3 regions of the Nocardioides sp. LHG3406-4 genome follow, and region 3 is predicted to be linked to each of the others. Evidence: predicted binding sites of a transcription regulator. Region 3 holds the regulator's gene; each other region holds the start of a gene.

The links. The regulator LexA, encoded in region 3, represses DNA repair genes until DNA is damaged. The targets are predictions, from matches to a motif close to TCGAACANNTGTTCGA.
Region 1: the regulator LexA is predicted to act here: its motif matches at 2,009-2,024, upstream of recA (recombinase RecA).
Region 2: the regulator LexA is predicted to act here: its motif matches at 2,079-2,094, upstream of ACP7BP_RS08745 (DUF6504 family protein).

The regions. Positions count from the first base shown of each region.
Region 1 is NZ_JAFCWV010000005.1:262,921-267,276, reverse strand. Features, by position in the region: gene ACP7BP_RS18115 (methyltransferase domain-containing protein) at 1-527, shown strand, start outside; gene ACP7BP_RS18110 (DUF3046 domain-containing protein) at 524-718, shown strand; gene ACP7BP_RS18105 (MFS transporter) at 715-1,965, shown strand; gene recA (recombinase RecA) at 2,159-3,211, shown strand; gene ACP7BP_RS18095 (regulatory protein RecX) at 3,183-3,776, shown strand; gene ACP7BP_RS18090 (GNAT family N-acetyltransferase) at 3,787-4,356, shown strand, end outside.
Region 2 is NZ_JAFCWV010000002.1:552,520-556,875, forward strand. Features, by position in the region: gene ACP7BP_RS08725 (SigE family RNA polymerase sigma factor) at 1-345, opposite strand, end outside; gene ACP7BP_RS08730 (ArsC/Spx/MgsR family protein) at 383-766, opposite strand; gene ACP7BP_RS08735 (YbaK/EbsC family protein) at 778-1,251, opposite strand; gene ACP7BP_RS08740 (hypothetical protein) at 1,329-1,859, shown strand; gene ACP7BP_RS08745 (DUF6504 family protein) at 2,176-2,574, shown strand; gene ACP7BP_RS08750 (SAV_6107 family HEPN domain-containing protein) at 2,582-3,031, shown strand; gene ACP7BP_RS08755 (DNA polymerase III subunit alpha) at 3,102-4,356, shown strand, end outside.
Region 3 is NZ_JAFCWV010000001.1:526,054-530,409, forward strand. Features, by position in the region: gene ACP7BP_RS02490 (hypothetical protein) at 158-493, shown strand; gene ACP7BP_RS02495 (LysM peptidoglycan-binding domain-containing protein) at 651-1,031, opposite strand; gene lexA (transcriptional repressor LexA) at 1,355-2,083, shown strand; gene ACP7BP_RS02505 (ATP-dependent DNA helicase) at 2,152-4,140, shown strand; gene ACP7BP_RS02510 (hypothetical protein) at 4,265-4,356, opposite strand, start outside.

The DNA.
Region 1 (4,356 bases), on a different contig from region 3:
TCAGGGTCGCCGTGCAGGCGTTCGCCGACCGGCTCATCCCCGGCGCTCGCGTGCTCGAGATCGGCAGCGGCGGTGGCCGCGACGCCCTCGCCCTCGAGGCGGCGGGCCTGCACGTCCGTCGTACCGACATCACTCCCGGCTTCGTCGAGCTGCTGCGACAGGCGGGCCACCAGGCCGACGTCCTCGACCCGCTGCACGACGACCTCGGCGCTCCCGGGGCGTACGACGCGGTCTGGGCGAACGCCTGCCTGCTGCACGTCGACCGCGACGACCTGTCGACGGTGCTGCGACGGCTGGCCGAGGTGACTCGCGCCGGCGGCCTGCTGCGCGTCTCCCTCAAGGAGGGTGACGGGGAGGCCTGGTCGACGCACGGCAGCATCCGGGTGCCCCGTCGGTTCGTCTACTGGCGTGAGCAGCCGTTGCGTGCCGCGCTGGCGGGAGCGGGCTGGAGCATCGAGTCCCTGACGCGCCTGACCAGCCACACCGGCGAGCCCTGGCTCGACGTCCTCGCGAGCCGCACGTCATGAGGCACACCGAGTTCTGGGCGCGCATGGAAGCCGCGCTGGGGCCGGCGTACGCCCGCTCCTGGGCCAAGATGACGGTGATCGGCGAGCTCGGCGGCCGCACCGTCGACGAGGCGCTCGCTGCGGGCGAGCCGCCCAAGGCGGTGTGGGCCGCGGTGTGGCGCACCCTCGGGCTCCCGGACAACCAGCGATGAGCGCGCCCGACCTCGAGGCGGTCCAGCGCCGTACCGTCCGGGTGCTCGTCGTCGGCCAGGCCATCGGCGCGGTCGGCATCACCATCGGCGTGGCCACCGCGTCGCTGCTCGCCCGGGACATCTCCGGCTCCGACACCCAGGCCGGGCTGGCGCAGACCACCCAGGTGCTCGGCGCGGCCGTGGCGTCGTACCTCCTGGCCAGGGCCATGTCGCACCGCGGACGGCGCTTCGGGCAGGTGACCGGCCTCCTCGTCGGGGCTGCGGGCGCGCTGCTCGCGGTGGTGGCCGGCGTCGTGGAGTCGATGGCCCTGCTGCTGGTCGGCGCAGCGATGCTGGGGTCGACGACCGCCGCGAACGCCGGAGCCCGGTACGCCGCCACCGACCTGGCCCCGGAGGCCACGCGCGCGCGGTCACTGGCGACCGTGGTGTGGGCCACCACGATCGGTGCCGTGCTCGGACCCAACCTGACCGGCCCGGCCGGGACCCTGGCCGACGCGCTGGGCATCCCGCCGCTGACGGGACCGTTCCTGCTGGGCAGCATCGCCATGGTGGTGGCCGCCGGCGTCATCGCGGTCTTCCTACGCCCCGACCCGCTGCTGACGGCGCGCGCCGTCGCCGGCGCGGTCGTGCATCAGCCGACCGGCACGTCCTGGGGCCGGGCCGTCGTCGCCGTACGCCGCCAGCCGGCGCTGGGTGCGGCCATCGGCGGCATCGCCTCGGCGCACGCGGTGATGATCGCGGTGATGATCATGACCCCGCTGCACATGGAGCACGGCGGGGCGGAGCTGCGCGTGATCGGGTTCGTCATCTCGGTGCACGTGCTGGGGATGTTCGCGTTCTCGCCGCTCGTCGGCCTGGCCACCGACCGCATCGGCCGGCCGGCGATGCTGCTGGTAGGTGCCGGGGTGCTGCTGGCCTCCCTGCTGCTGTGCGCCCGCTCGCCGGAGGGCTCGTCGTGGGAGATCTTCGCCGGCCTCTTCCTGCTGGGCCTGGGCTGGTCGTGCGCCACCGTCGCGGGGTCGACGCTGGTGGCCGACCTGGCGCCCCTCGACGTACGCACCGACGTGCAGGGCGCCTCCGACATGACGATGGGCCTGACCGCCGCGGCGGCCGGTGCGGTCGCGGGTGTCGTGGTGGGGGAGTGGGGCTATCCGGCGCTCACCGCCTTCGCGGCCGCGCTGGCGTGCGGGGTGCTCGCCGCCGGCGTGGTGAGCGGGCGCCGGGCGGGCGAGCGCGTCCCCGTCTGAGCCGCTGTTCAGGGGCCGCGACACGCGGTCGGATCAGTCGTGGTCGAACACCTGTTCGGGCTATCGTGGTTCCGCGGGTATGACGTGGGACGAGGTTGTCCACAGGCTTCGACGGTGCTGATCAGGGACTGTCGGTGGCTCGTTCTAGCGTCGCCGACGTACCCGACACCGACGACACCCAAAGGACACGCACATGGCTGGTGGAGACCGCGACAAGGCCCTGGATGCCGCACTCGCGAACATCGAGAAGCAGTTCGGCAAGGGCTCGGTCATGCGACTGGGCGACGAGACGCGCGCACCGCTCGAGGTGATCCCCACGGGGTCGATCGCCCTCGACGTCGCGCTCGGCCTGGGCGGCCTGCCGCGCGGCCGGGTCGTCGAGATCTACGGCCCGGAGTCCTCCGGCAAGACGACGGTCGCCCTGCACGCCGTGGCCAACGCCCAGGCGGCCGGCGGGATCGTCGCCTTCATCGACGCCGAGCACGCGTTGGACCCCGACTACGCCAAGGCGCTGGGCGTCGACACCGACGCCCTGCTCGTCTCCCAGCCCGACTCCGGGGAGCAGGCGCTCGAGATCGCCGACATGCTGATCCGCTCGGGTGCGCTCTCGCTGATCGTGATCGACTCGGTGGCCGCGCTCGTGCCCCGCGCCGAGATCGAGGGCGAGATGGGCGACAGCCACGTCGGCCTCCAGGCCCGGCTGATGAGCCAGGCGCTGCGCAAGATGACCGGTGCCCTCAACAACTCCGGCACCACGATGATCTTCATCAACCAGCTGCGCGAGAAGATCGGGGTGATGTTCGGCTCGCCCGAGACCACCACCGGCGGCAAGGCGCTGAAGTTCTACTCCTCGGTGCGCCTCGACGTGCGCCGCATCGAGACGCTCAAGGACGGCACCGACATGGTCGGCAACCGCACCCGCGTCAAGGTCGTCAAGAACAAGGTGGCCCCGCCGTTCAAGCAGGCGGAGTTCGACATCATGTACGGCAAGGGCATCTCCCGCGAGGGTGGGCTGATCGACGTCGGCGTGGAGGCGGGCCTCGTCCGGAAGGCCGGCGCCTGGTACACCTACGAGGGCGATCAGCTCGGCCAGGGCAAGGAGAACGCCCGGGGCTTCCTCAAGGACAACCCCGACCTCGCCAACGAGCTTGAGAAGAAGATCCTCGAGAAGCTCGGCGTCGGCCCGCAGGTCGACAAGCCGGAGGAGGCCCTCTCCGATGAGCCGATCGGCGTCGACAGCTTCTGACGGGTGGCGCGGCGACGTCGCAGCCGGCGTCGCCGCGTGGACCGGCGGCCGCACGCCACCGCCGCCGGACCCGGTGGCCGAGGGACCCGACGCCGACCAGGAGGCGGTCGCACGCAAGATCCTGCTCGACCAGCTGACCGGCCGGGCACGCAGCCGACACCAGCTGGCCGACAAGCTGGCCCAGAAGAACGTCCCGACCGAGATCGCCGAGCGCCTCCTCGATAGGTTCGAGGAGGTCGGCCTCGTCGACGACGCGGCGTTCGCCCGTGACTGGGTCGAGCAGCGCAGCACCGGCCGCGGGCTGGCCAGGCGGGCGCTGGCCCACGAGCTGCGCCGCAAGGGCATCGACGACGAGATCGCCGGTGAGGCGCTCGCCCAGGTGGATGCCGACGACGAGCGGGAGCTCGCGCGCGGGCTGGTCCGGCGCAAGCTCAGGTCGGTCCAGGGTCTCGACCGTGACAAGGCGACCCGCCGGCTGGTCGGCATGCTGGCCCGCAAGGGCCACTCGCCCGGGGTGGCCTACGCAGTGGTCAAGGAGGAGCTCGGCGACACCGACCTTGGGTAGGTTGCCGCACATGCGGCTGACGGTGGTCCACGGCGAGCGTGAGCTCGACGGCACGATCCGCGAGGGCGAGTCCTGGGTGGCCGCCGCTCGTCGTACCGCCGCGACCCTGGTCAGCGACCCGGTGCCCGTCGACCTGTCGGGCGAGGTGAAGCGGTTCGCCGTCGACCACGACCTGGTCGTCGCGATCCGGCCGATGTCGCGAGGTGACCTGCCCCTGGTGACGAAGTGGCGCCAGGCCGAGCACGTCCGTCGATGGTGGCGCTCCAGCGGCGAGCCGTCGGCCGAGCGGGTCGAGGCGCAGTACGGCCCCGACATCGACGGGATGACCCCGACCCGCCTGTGGGTGGCCGAGGTCAACGGGCGCTCGGTGGGCTTCGTGCAGGACTACCGGATCGCCGACTATCCCGAGTTCGCGCTGCTGACGCCCGACCCGGGGGCGCTGGGCGTGGACTACGCGATCGGCGAGCCCGAGTGGATCGGGCGCGGCATCGGCACTCGCGTCGTGTGGGCATGGGCGCTGAAGGCCCGCCAGCGACATCCCGAGGTCGCCCACTACTTCGCCGCCCCCGACCACCGCAAC
Region 2 (4,356 bases), on a different contig from region 3:
GACGATCGCCCGCTGCCGCGGGGCGAGCAGGTCGAGCGCGGCCCCGACGTCGAGCGGCGAGGCCTCGGCCCCGTGGACGGCGCGGTCGGGGAGCTCCTCGACAGGAACGTCGCGGCGCCTGCGCAGGTGGCTCAGGCACTCGTTGACGACGACCCTGCGGGCGAACGCGTCGGCCGAGTCCCTGCGCACGCGCGGCCAGGCGGCGTACACCTTGACCATCGCCTGCTGGACGAGGTCCTCGGCGGTGTGCCAGTCGCGGACGACGAGGTACGCCGTCCGGCGCAGGGCCGCGCGCCGGGCGACGTAGAACTCCGTGAAGTCCGCTTCGCGCTGCTCGCGACGCATCGGGGTGCTCCTTGTCGACCGGTGGGTGTCACCCCTCCTACGCCGTGGCCGGGCCTCCGGGTTGCCCCGTGCCGTGGGAGATGACCCGCGCGAGCGTCTCGGCGTCGCGGGCGACCACCGTGGTGCCGTCGGCGGCCGTGATGATCGGTCGCTGGATCGCGCTCGGGTGGGCGGCCAGGGCCGCCAGCCAGTCGGCGCGGTGGGCGGGCTCGCGGGGCAGGTCGATGCCCGCGGCACGGGCCTCCTTGTCGCGGGCGATGTGCCAGGGCTCGACGCCGAGGCGGGCCACGACGTCGGCGAGCTCGTCGACGGTGGGCACGTCGTCGAGGTAGCGCCGCACGGTGTGCTCGACACCGGCCTCGTCGAGCGCGGTCACGGCCGCCCGGCACTTGCTGCACGAGGGGTTGAGCCAGATCTCCATGGGGCGGTCCGTCACTCGACGTCGATCTCGGTCGCGCCGGTCATCGACACGAGCTCGGTGAACGTGGTCGAGAAGACCGCGGCCGGGTGGCCGGCGGCGGCCCACACCACGTCGTACCGGCGCAGCCAGGAGTCGATCCAGGTCGGCACCGGGACGGGGTGGGCGATGGGGGAGACGCCGCCGATGACCTGGCCGGTGTGGGTGCGCACGAAGTCGGGGCTCGCGCGCGTGAGCGGTGGGGTGCCCATCGCCCGCGCGACCTTGTGGGTGTCGACCCGATGGGCACCGGAGGTGAGGATCAGCACCGGCGCGCCCCCTGCGTCGAAGAGCAGGCTGTTGGCGATCGCGCCGACCTCGCAGCCCAGCGCCTGGGCGGCGAGTGCGGCAGTGTGGACGCTGTCGGGGAGAATGACCACGTCGCCGGCGCCGCCGCGACGTGCGTGCTCGGTCCGGAAAGAGGTGATGGAAGGGTGCTCGCTCGCCATGGTGCGACCCTAGTCACCGGGTCCGACTGCCTGTCGGGCACCGCCGTTGTCTCGAGCTCGACCAATCGGGGGATTGCATGACCAGCGCCAACCAGCCCGCCAGCCGTGCCGGTGAGCCGACCGGTGAGTCGGCCCATGCTGCCGCGTCGGGCCGGCCGACGTCGGTGACCCTCGTCGTGCGCGTGCTCCTCGCGCTCGTCGCCGTCACCGGACTGGCCGCGGTGCTGGTCTGGGTGCGCCAGGACAAGGTCATCCGCACCTGGGCCGAGGGCAACGTCGCCGCCCGCAAGCTGCTGGCCGAGGGCGGGTTGGAGGCGGTCAAGGACAGCCCGATCGCGCCGTCCTTCGTGCCGCTGGCGATCGTCTTCTTCGTCGTCTTCGCCCTGCTGGTCCTGGTGCTCGTGGCGTTCTTCGTCGAGGGCCACGAGTGGGCGCGACTGTCGCTGGCGGCCACCGCGCTGTTCGGCGTCCTCGCCGCGGCCGTGGTGGTGCGCCTCGGGCTGCCGGTGCTCTTCACCGTGGTGGCCGTCGTGGCGATCGTGCTGTGCCTGTTCCTCCTCCTGCTGCTCTGGCACAAGGACACCAACCGGTACTTCCGCCAGCACTGAGAGCCGCACTGAGAGCCGCACTGAGAGCCGCACTGAGAGCCGCACTGAGCGCCGACTTCGTGACCCGGCTGGGCACCCTCCTTCGCAGCCCATGGCGTCGGGTTGGTCGAACGGTTGATCACCGACGGCCACTTCTCTGACGGGCGGTCCACCGGCCCCGAATCCGTCGCCGCCGGACCATTGACGAACTGTCGGTGCGCCGGTGTACCTTGGCGTTGTTCGAACAAGTGTTCGATGCGACCTCGGTGGCGGTGACCTCGACCCCCACCGTCACCGGGGTCGGCCCCGGGGTCGACGGCGCTGAGGAGGAGAGCAGATGAGGCGGTACGACGACCCCGTGGAGGTCCGCAGAGGGCGGATCGGTGGAGAGCCCGAGACGGCCGAGGAGGGCCCCGAGCAGTTCCTGTGGCGCGGCCGGCTGTGGAAGGTGCGCTCCGTGGTGGCGCACTGGGTGGAGACCGTGCCGTGGTGGCAGTCGGCCGGGGTGCGAGCGGTGGTCGGCACCGACGCGGCGCCCATCGGGGAGGCCGGCTCCGACCCGGATCGCCGGGCTGACGACCTTCTCGTCGAGCGCGAGATGTGGCGGGTGCACGCGGGCCGGGGGAGCAGCGCCCCCGGGAGCCCCGGAGATGGTGTCGGAGATGGGGGCGGCGTCTTCGACCTCTCCTTCGACTGGTCCGACGGCCGCTGGCTGCTCGTCGGCTGTGTGGACTGAGGGCCCGGTGAGCGACGTGAACCCCTACCTCCTCCCCGCGACCACCCACTCCTACCTCGCCCGGGCGGCGGAGTCGCTGCAGGAGGCGATCACCGCGGCCGACGTCCCCAGCCGCTACGCCTGCGCCCACGTGGCTGCGCTGCGTGCCACCGCCGCCCTGCTCGCCGCCCGGGCCCATCCGGCGCCGGGGCGACGCCGGCAGAAGAACGCCTGGGTGCTGCTGGCCGACGTGGCCCCCGAGCTGGCGGAGTGGGCGACCTTCTTCGCTGCCGGTGCCGGCAAGCGCGCGGCCGCCGAGGCCGGGTCCACCCGGGCGGTCACCGAGCGCGAGGCCGACGACCTGGTCCGTGACGCCGACCGTTTCCTGGGGATCGTCGAGTCGGCGCTCGGCCTGGTGCCGCACGCGCCGGTCGCCCAGCGGCTGGTGGTCGCCGGCGGCCGGGCCGGGGTCGCCTAGTCCGGTCTCCGGACACCACCCTCGACATCACCCTCGACTTCACCCTCGACGCAGCCGCGAAGGCAGGCACATGTCCGACCCGTTCGTCCATCTCCACGTGGCCTCCGGCTACTCCCTGCAGTACGGCGCCTCCCACCCGCACACGCTGGTCGAGCGGGCCGTCGAACAGGAGATGGACACCCTGGCGCTGACCGACCGCGACGGCACCTACGGCGCGGTGAAGTTCGCCAAGGCCTGCAGCCAGGCGGGGATCCGTCCGGTGCTGGGGGTCGACCTCGCCGTGCTGCCGGTCTCTGCCGGCCGAGGAGGGTCGAGGCCCCCGGCCGCCCGGCGTACCCCCGTGCGGGGTGGGGCGTTCCGTGACGAGCAGAGTCGGCCCAGGGTCACTCTGCTGGCCCAGGGCCGGGCCGGCTGGGCGGCGATCTGCCGGCTGGTCTCGGCCACCCACCTCACCGGCGAGCGGGGCCGTCCGGTGGCCGACCTCGACCTCCTCGCGCCGCACCTGGCGGGGGGAGGCGTGCTCGTCCTGCTCGGGCCGGCCTCCGAGCTCGGTGCCGCGGTGGCCCGGCGCCGTGACGACGACGCCCTGGCGATCCTCGACGCGTGGCGCGCCGCGCTGCCGCCCGAGAACCTCGTGGTCGAGCTGGTCTCCCACCGGCTGGGGGCCGGCGCCCAGGCGGTCTGGGGCCCCGGGTCCGCCCCGCACGCCGCCCGGATGGCCGGTCTGGCTCGCGCCGCCGGCGTCCGGGCCGTGCTGACCAACGCGGTGCGGTACGCCGACCGGCTCGACGCCCCGACCATCGACGTCCTCGACGCGGCGCGGCGGCTGGTCCCACTCGATCGACGACACCTGGATCGCGGCAACGCCGAGGGCTTCTTGAAGTCCGGCAAGCAGATGCACGAGGTGGCCGAGGAGATCTGCCGGCTCGCCGGGCTCGGTCCCCGTGACGCCCGGTCGCTGCTGGCCTCCACCCGCACGATCGGCGACCGCTGTGCCCTGGACCCGCGGGCCGACCTGGGCATCGGCGAGGTGCACCTCCCGGAGTTCGAGCTGTCCTCCGCTGCCGCCCCGTCCGGCACCTCGTCTGGCACCTCGTCTGGCACCTCGTCTGGCACTTCGTCTGGCATGGCAGTCCGGGAGATCTCCGGCCTCTCCGAGGCCGACGCGATGCTGCGGGCCCGCTGCGAGGGCGGCATCGGCCGGCGCTACGGCTCCGCACCCCGCCAGCGCATCTGGAAGCGGCTCGACGACGAGCTGGAGCTCATCCGCGAGCTCGGCTACGCCTCCTACTTCCTCACCGTCGGCGACGTCACCGACCTGATCA
Region 3 (4,356 bases):
GTCGCGCGCCCAGGGTTGGCAAGAAGGACGCGCCGAGATTTCGGACATCTCCGACGGCGCACGAGAAGCCGCAGGTCAGGGGCCCGATGGGCACTCGTGACCGGTCTGGGACGGCGGCGTGTCGTGCGCCTCGCGGGCATCGGACACAATGGCTTCCGTGACGGGGAAGCGGGGCGGGTCGCGCCGGGCGGAGAGGCCCGCGCGGGCGTTCCGACCGGCCGTTCTGGTGCACTCACTCGCCATCACCCTCCTGGTGGTCGCCTGGGGCTATCTGGTCTACGTCGCCATCGACTTCGGCGGCTCCGCGCGCGCCGGGGAACGCTCCGCCTGGTGGCTGCTGGGCCTGGCCTCGCTGGGCGCGGTGGCCTGCCTGTTCGCCGGGCTGATGCTGGTCAGCCGCCTGCAGAGGGTGCTCGGGTGGTCCCGGGCCGACAAGGTGGACGACGAGCACGCTGCTCCGCGGCCGCCCGGCGGCCGGCGAGCCGCCCGCTGAGCCTGACGCGCCTGACCTGACGCGCCCGACCTGACGCGCCCGGACGCCGCGAAGGGCGGGCCGTGATGGCCCGCCCTCCGTCTTCCCCGGCCCACCAGCCGGGGTCGAAGCGGCTGGTGGAGTATTCAGTTGTAGGTCTGGGTGATCATCTGGAGGGTCAGTCGGAGGTGGGGACCCGCAGCTTCTGACCGGCGGTGACCATCGCGGTCTCGAGCGCGTTGAGCCGCTCGATCCTGGCGACCATGTCGCGGGTGCTGCCGTCGCCCGCCGCCTCAGAGGCGATGCCCCACAGCGTCTCGCCCTGACCCACCATGACGACGCGCGTCGGCTCGGGCGTGCCGGCCTCGTCGGTCGCCACCGAGCCGGACCCGAAGAGCACGCCGAGCATCAGCACCACGGCCAGCGCCGCCAGGAGGACGACGAGACGTCCGCGCCGGGTGAGGCGCAGGTGGCCGGCGGTGCGTCGTGACGGCGTACGCACGTCGCGGACCGGCGTCAGCGTCAGGGCCGGGCTCAGCGTGGTGGTCATGGTGCTCATCTGGACCTCCTGGGGAAGGGGGTGATCTGCCTGTCGTGATCTGCCTGTCGTGATCTGCCTGTCTCGTCTCAGTCGATGTCTAGTGGCGAGCACCGACACTCTCGGTGGCTCGATCAGACGTTCGATCGAACATGTGTACGACGTTAGAGCATGTGTTCGAACGAATCAAGCATCTGCCCGAACGAGTGTTCGAAGCGTGTCGCGGCGGGTCGAGGGCCAGATCACGACACGCCTGTTCGAACACTTGTTTGAAGTCGGGTCGGGATCGGTCTACGGTGAGGCGACCGGCGAGACGAACCACCAGCTGTCACCCAGGAGGACCCATGGCCAAGACGAGCGGCACCGGCAAGAAGGTGCTCGAGCTGCCCGACGGGCCCCCTGACGCCACCGGACTGACCCCCCGCCAGCAGCGCGTCCTGGCCACGATCAAGGACTCCATCGAGATGCGCGGCTACCCGCCCAGCATGCGCGAGATCGGCGAGGTCGTCGGGCTGACGAGCTCGAGCAGCGTCGCCCACCAGCTCAAGACGCTGGAGGAGAAGGGCTTCCTCAAGCGCGATCCCAACCGCCCCCGGGCCCTCGAGGTCTTCCTGCCCGAGGTGATGGCCGCGCGCCGGTCGATCTCCCACGTGGAGGAGACCGCTGTCGACGAGTCCGGCATCGGCGACGCCATGCCGGCGGCCACCTACGTCCCCATGGTCGGACGCATCGCGGCCGGTGGCCCGATCCTGGCCGACGAGCGCGTCGAAGAGGTCATGCCGCTGCCCCGTTCGCTGGTCGGCGAGGGCACCCTCTTCCTCCTCCAGGTGTCCGGCGACTCGATGATCGACGCGGCCATCTGCAACGGCGACTACGTCGTGATCCGTCAGGAGCAGACCGCCGAGAACGGCCAGATCGTGGCCGCCCTCATCGACGGGGAGGCCACCGTCAAGACGCTGCAGCGCAAGGACGGCCAGGTCTGGCTGCTCCCCCACAACGACGCCTACGACCCGATCGACGGCACCGACGCCAGCATCCTCGGCATCGTCACGGCGGTCCTGCGTCGGGTGTGACGCACCCTTCGGCGCCGGTACGCCGCGGCGTTCCGGCGGCTGTCGGCGGCTGCACATAGGGTGCCCTGGTGAGCGCTCAGGACGACATCTCGGACCACCCGGACAGCCGGGTGCGCGAGGTGCTGGCCCAGGCGGTCGCGGCGCTCGGCGGTGAGCAGCGAGACGGTCAGGTGCAGATGGCCGAGGCGGTCGTCGAGGCCATGGAGGGCGGCGAGCACCTGCTCGTCCAGGCCGGCACCGGCACCGGCAAGTCGCTCGGCTACCTGGTCCCGAGCCTGCTCCACGGCAAGCGCGTCGTCGTCGCGACCGCGACGCTCGCCCTCCAGCACCAGCTCGTCGAGCGCGACCTGCCCCGGCTGGTCGAGGCGGTCGGCGGCACCCTCGACACGTCGTACGCCGTGTTGAAGGGCCGTTCCAACTACGCCTGCCTCCACCGGATCCGCGAGGGCGTCCCCGACGACCAGGGCGTGCTCGTCGACGTGCCGACCGGGTCCCTGGGCGGCGAGGTGGTCAAGCTGCGCGAGTGGGCCGAGGAGGAGAGCAAGGCCGGCGGCAGCGGCGAGCGCGACAACGCCCCGCGGCACACCGACCGGGTCTGGCGGCAGGTCAGCGTCAACCACCGCGAGTGCCTGGGCGCCACCAAGTGCCCCTTCGCGCAGGAGTGCTTCGCGGAGCGGGCCAAGGAGAAGGCCCAGCGGTCCCACCTCATCGTCACCAACCACTCGCTGCTCGCGATCGACGCGATCGAGGGGGTGCCGATGATCCCCGACTACGACGCGGTGGTGATCGACGAGGCGCACGAGCTCACGGCCCGCGTCACGCAGGCCGCCACCGACGAGCTGTCGGCCAACGACGTCGAGCGCGCCGCCCGCCGGGCGCAGCGCCACATCGAGGGATCCCAGGCCGACGACCTCGCTGACGCGGGCGACGCTCTCGCCGACGCGCTCTCGCGCACCGAGCCGGGCCGCATCGACACCCTGGGCGAGCAGCTCGCCGACGCCCTCGCGCTGGTCCGAGACGCCGCCCGCGCGCTCGTCTCGGCCTTCCCGAAGGAGGCCGCCGGTGCCGGCGAGGCCGACGCCGGCCGCACGCAGGCCAAGGGCTTCGCACAGGACGTCTTCGCCACCGTCGAGCGCATGGCTGCCCACGTCGAGGCCGACGTGCTCTGGCTCAACGAGGCCCGCGACCGGATGCCGGCCCGGCTCTGCGTCGCGCCGTTGCAGGTGTGGGGCCCGATGCGCGACAAGCTGCTCACCGACAAGACCGTGGTCTTCACCTCCGCCACCTTGATGCTCGGCGGCGACTTCAGCGCGGTCGCCACGTCGCTCGGGCTCAAGCCCTCGGAGCGAGTGCTCTCCGAGCCAGTCGAGCGCGCCGACGGCGTGCTGCCCTGGCGCGGCATCGACGTCGGGTCGCCGTTCGACTACGGCCAGCAGGCGATCCTCTACGTCGCGCGCCACCTGCCGCCACCGGGCCGTGACGGCCTCGGCACTGCGCAGCTCGACGAGATCGCCGAGCTGGTCGACGCCGCGGAGGGCCGCACCCTGGGCCTGTTCTCCTCACGCCGGGCCGCCGAGGCCGCGGCGGAGGCGATGCGCGAGCGGCTCCCCCACCTCACGACCCTGGCCCAGGGCGACGCCCAGTTGCCCGAGCTGGCGCGGCAGTTCGTGGACGACCCGCACACCTGCCTCTTCGGCACCCTGTCGCTGTGGCAGGGCCTCGACGTGCCCGGCGAGACCTGCCAGCTCGTGATCATCGACCGGATCCCGTTCCCCCGCCCCGACGACCCGCTCATGTCGGCGCGCCAGCGGGCCGCCGACAAGGCCGGCGGCAACGGCTTCATGCAGGTCGCGGCCACCCACGCGGCTCTCCTGCTCGCCCAGGGGTCCGGCCGCCTCATCCGCACGACCACCGACCGCGGCGTGGTCGCCGTACTCGACCCACGACTGTCAACCGCACGCTACGGCGGCTTCCTCAAGGCGAGCCTGCCCCCGATGTGGACGACCACCGACCCGGCGGTGGTGCGCAAGGCGCTGTCGCGACTGGCGTCTGGCTGACCTGCCCACGCGCGTCGGCTCGGCACAGTCCGGGGGGTAGTCCGGTGCAGATCAGGGGTGCTGAGCTGCACACAGGCCGATTTTGCACCGGACTACCTCGCGGGCGCCGGCACCAGGGCGCGGGTCAGCGCTTGCGGTTGAGCTGCCGGTCGACGCGGCTCTCGGACTGACCGAAAATCTTCGCCAGGAGCGGCACGCGGAACTTCCAGGCCACGA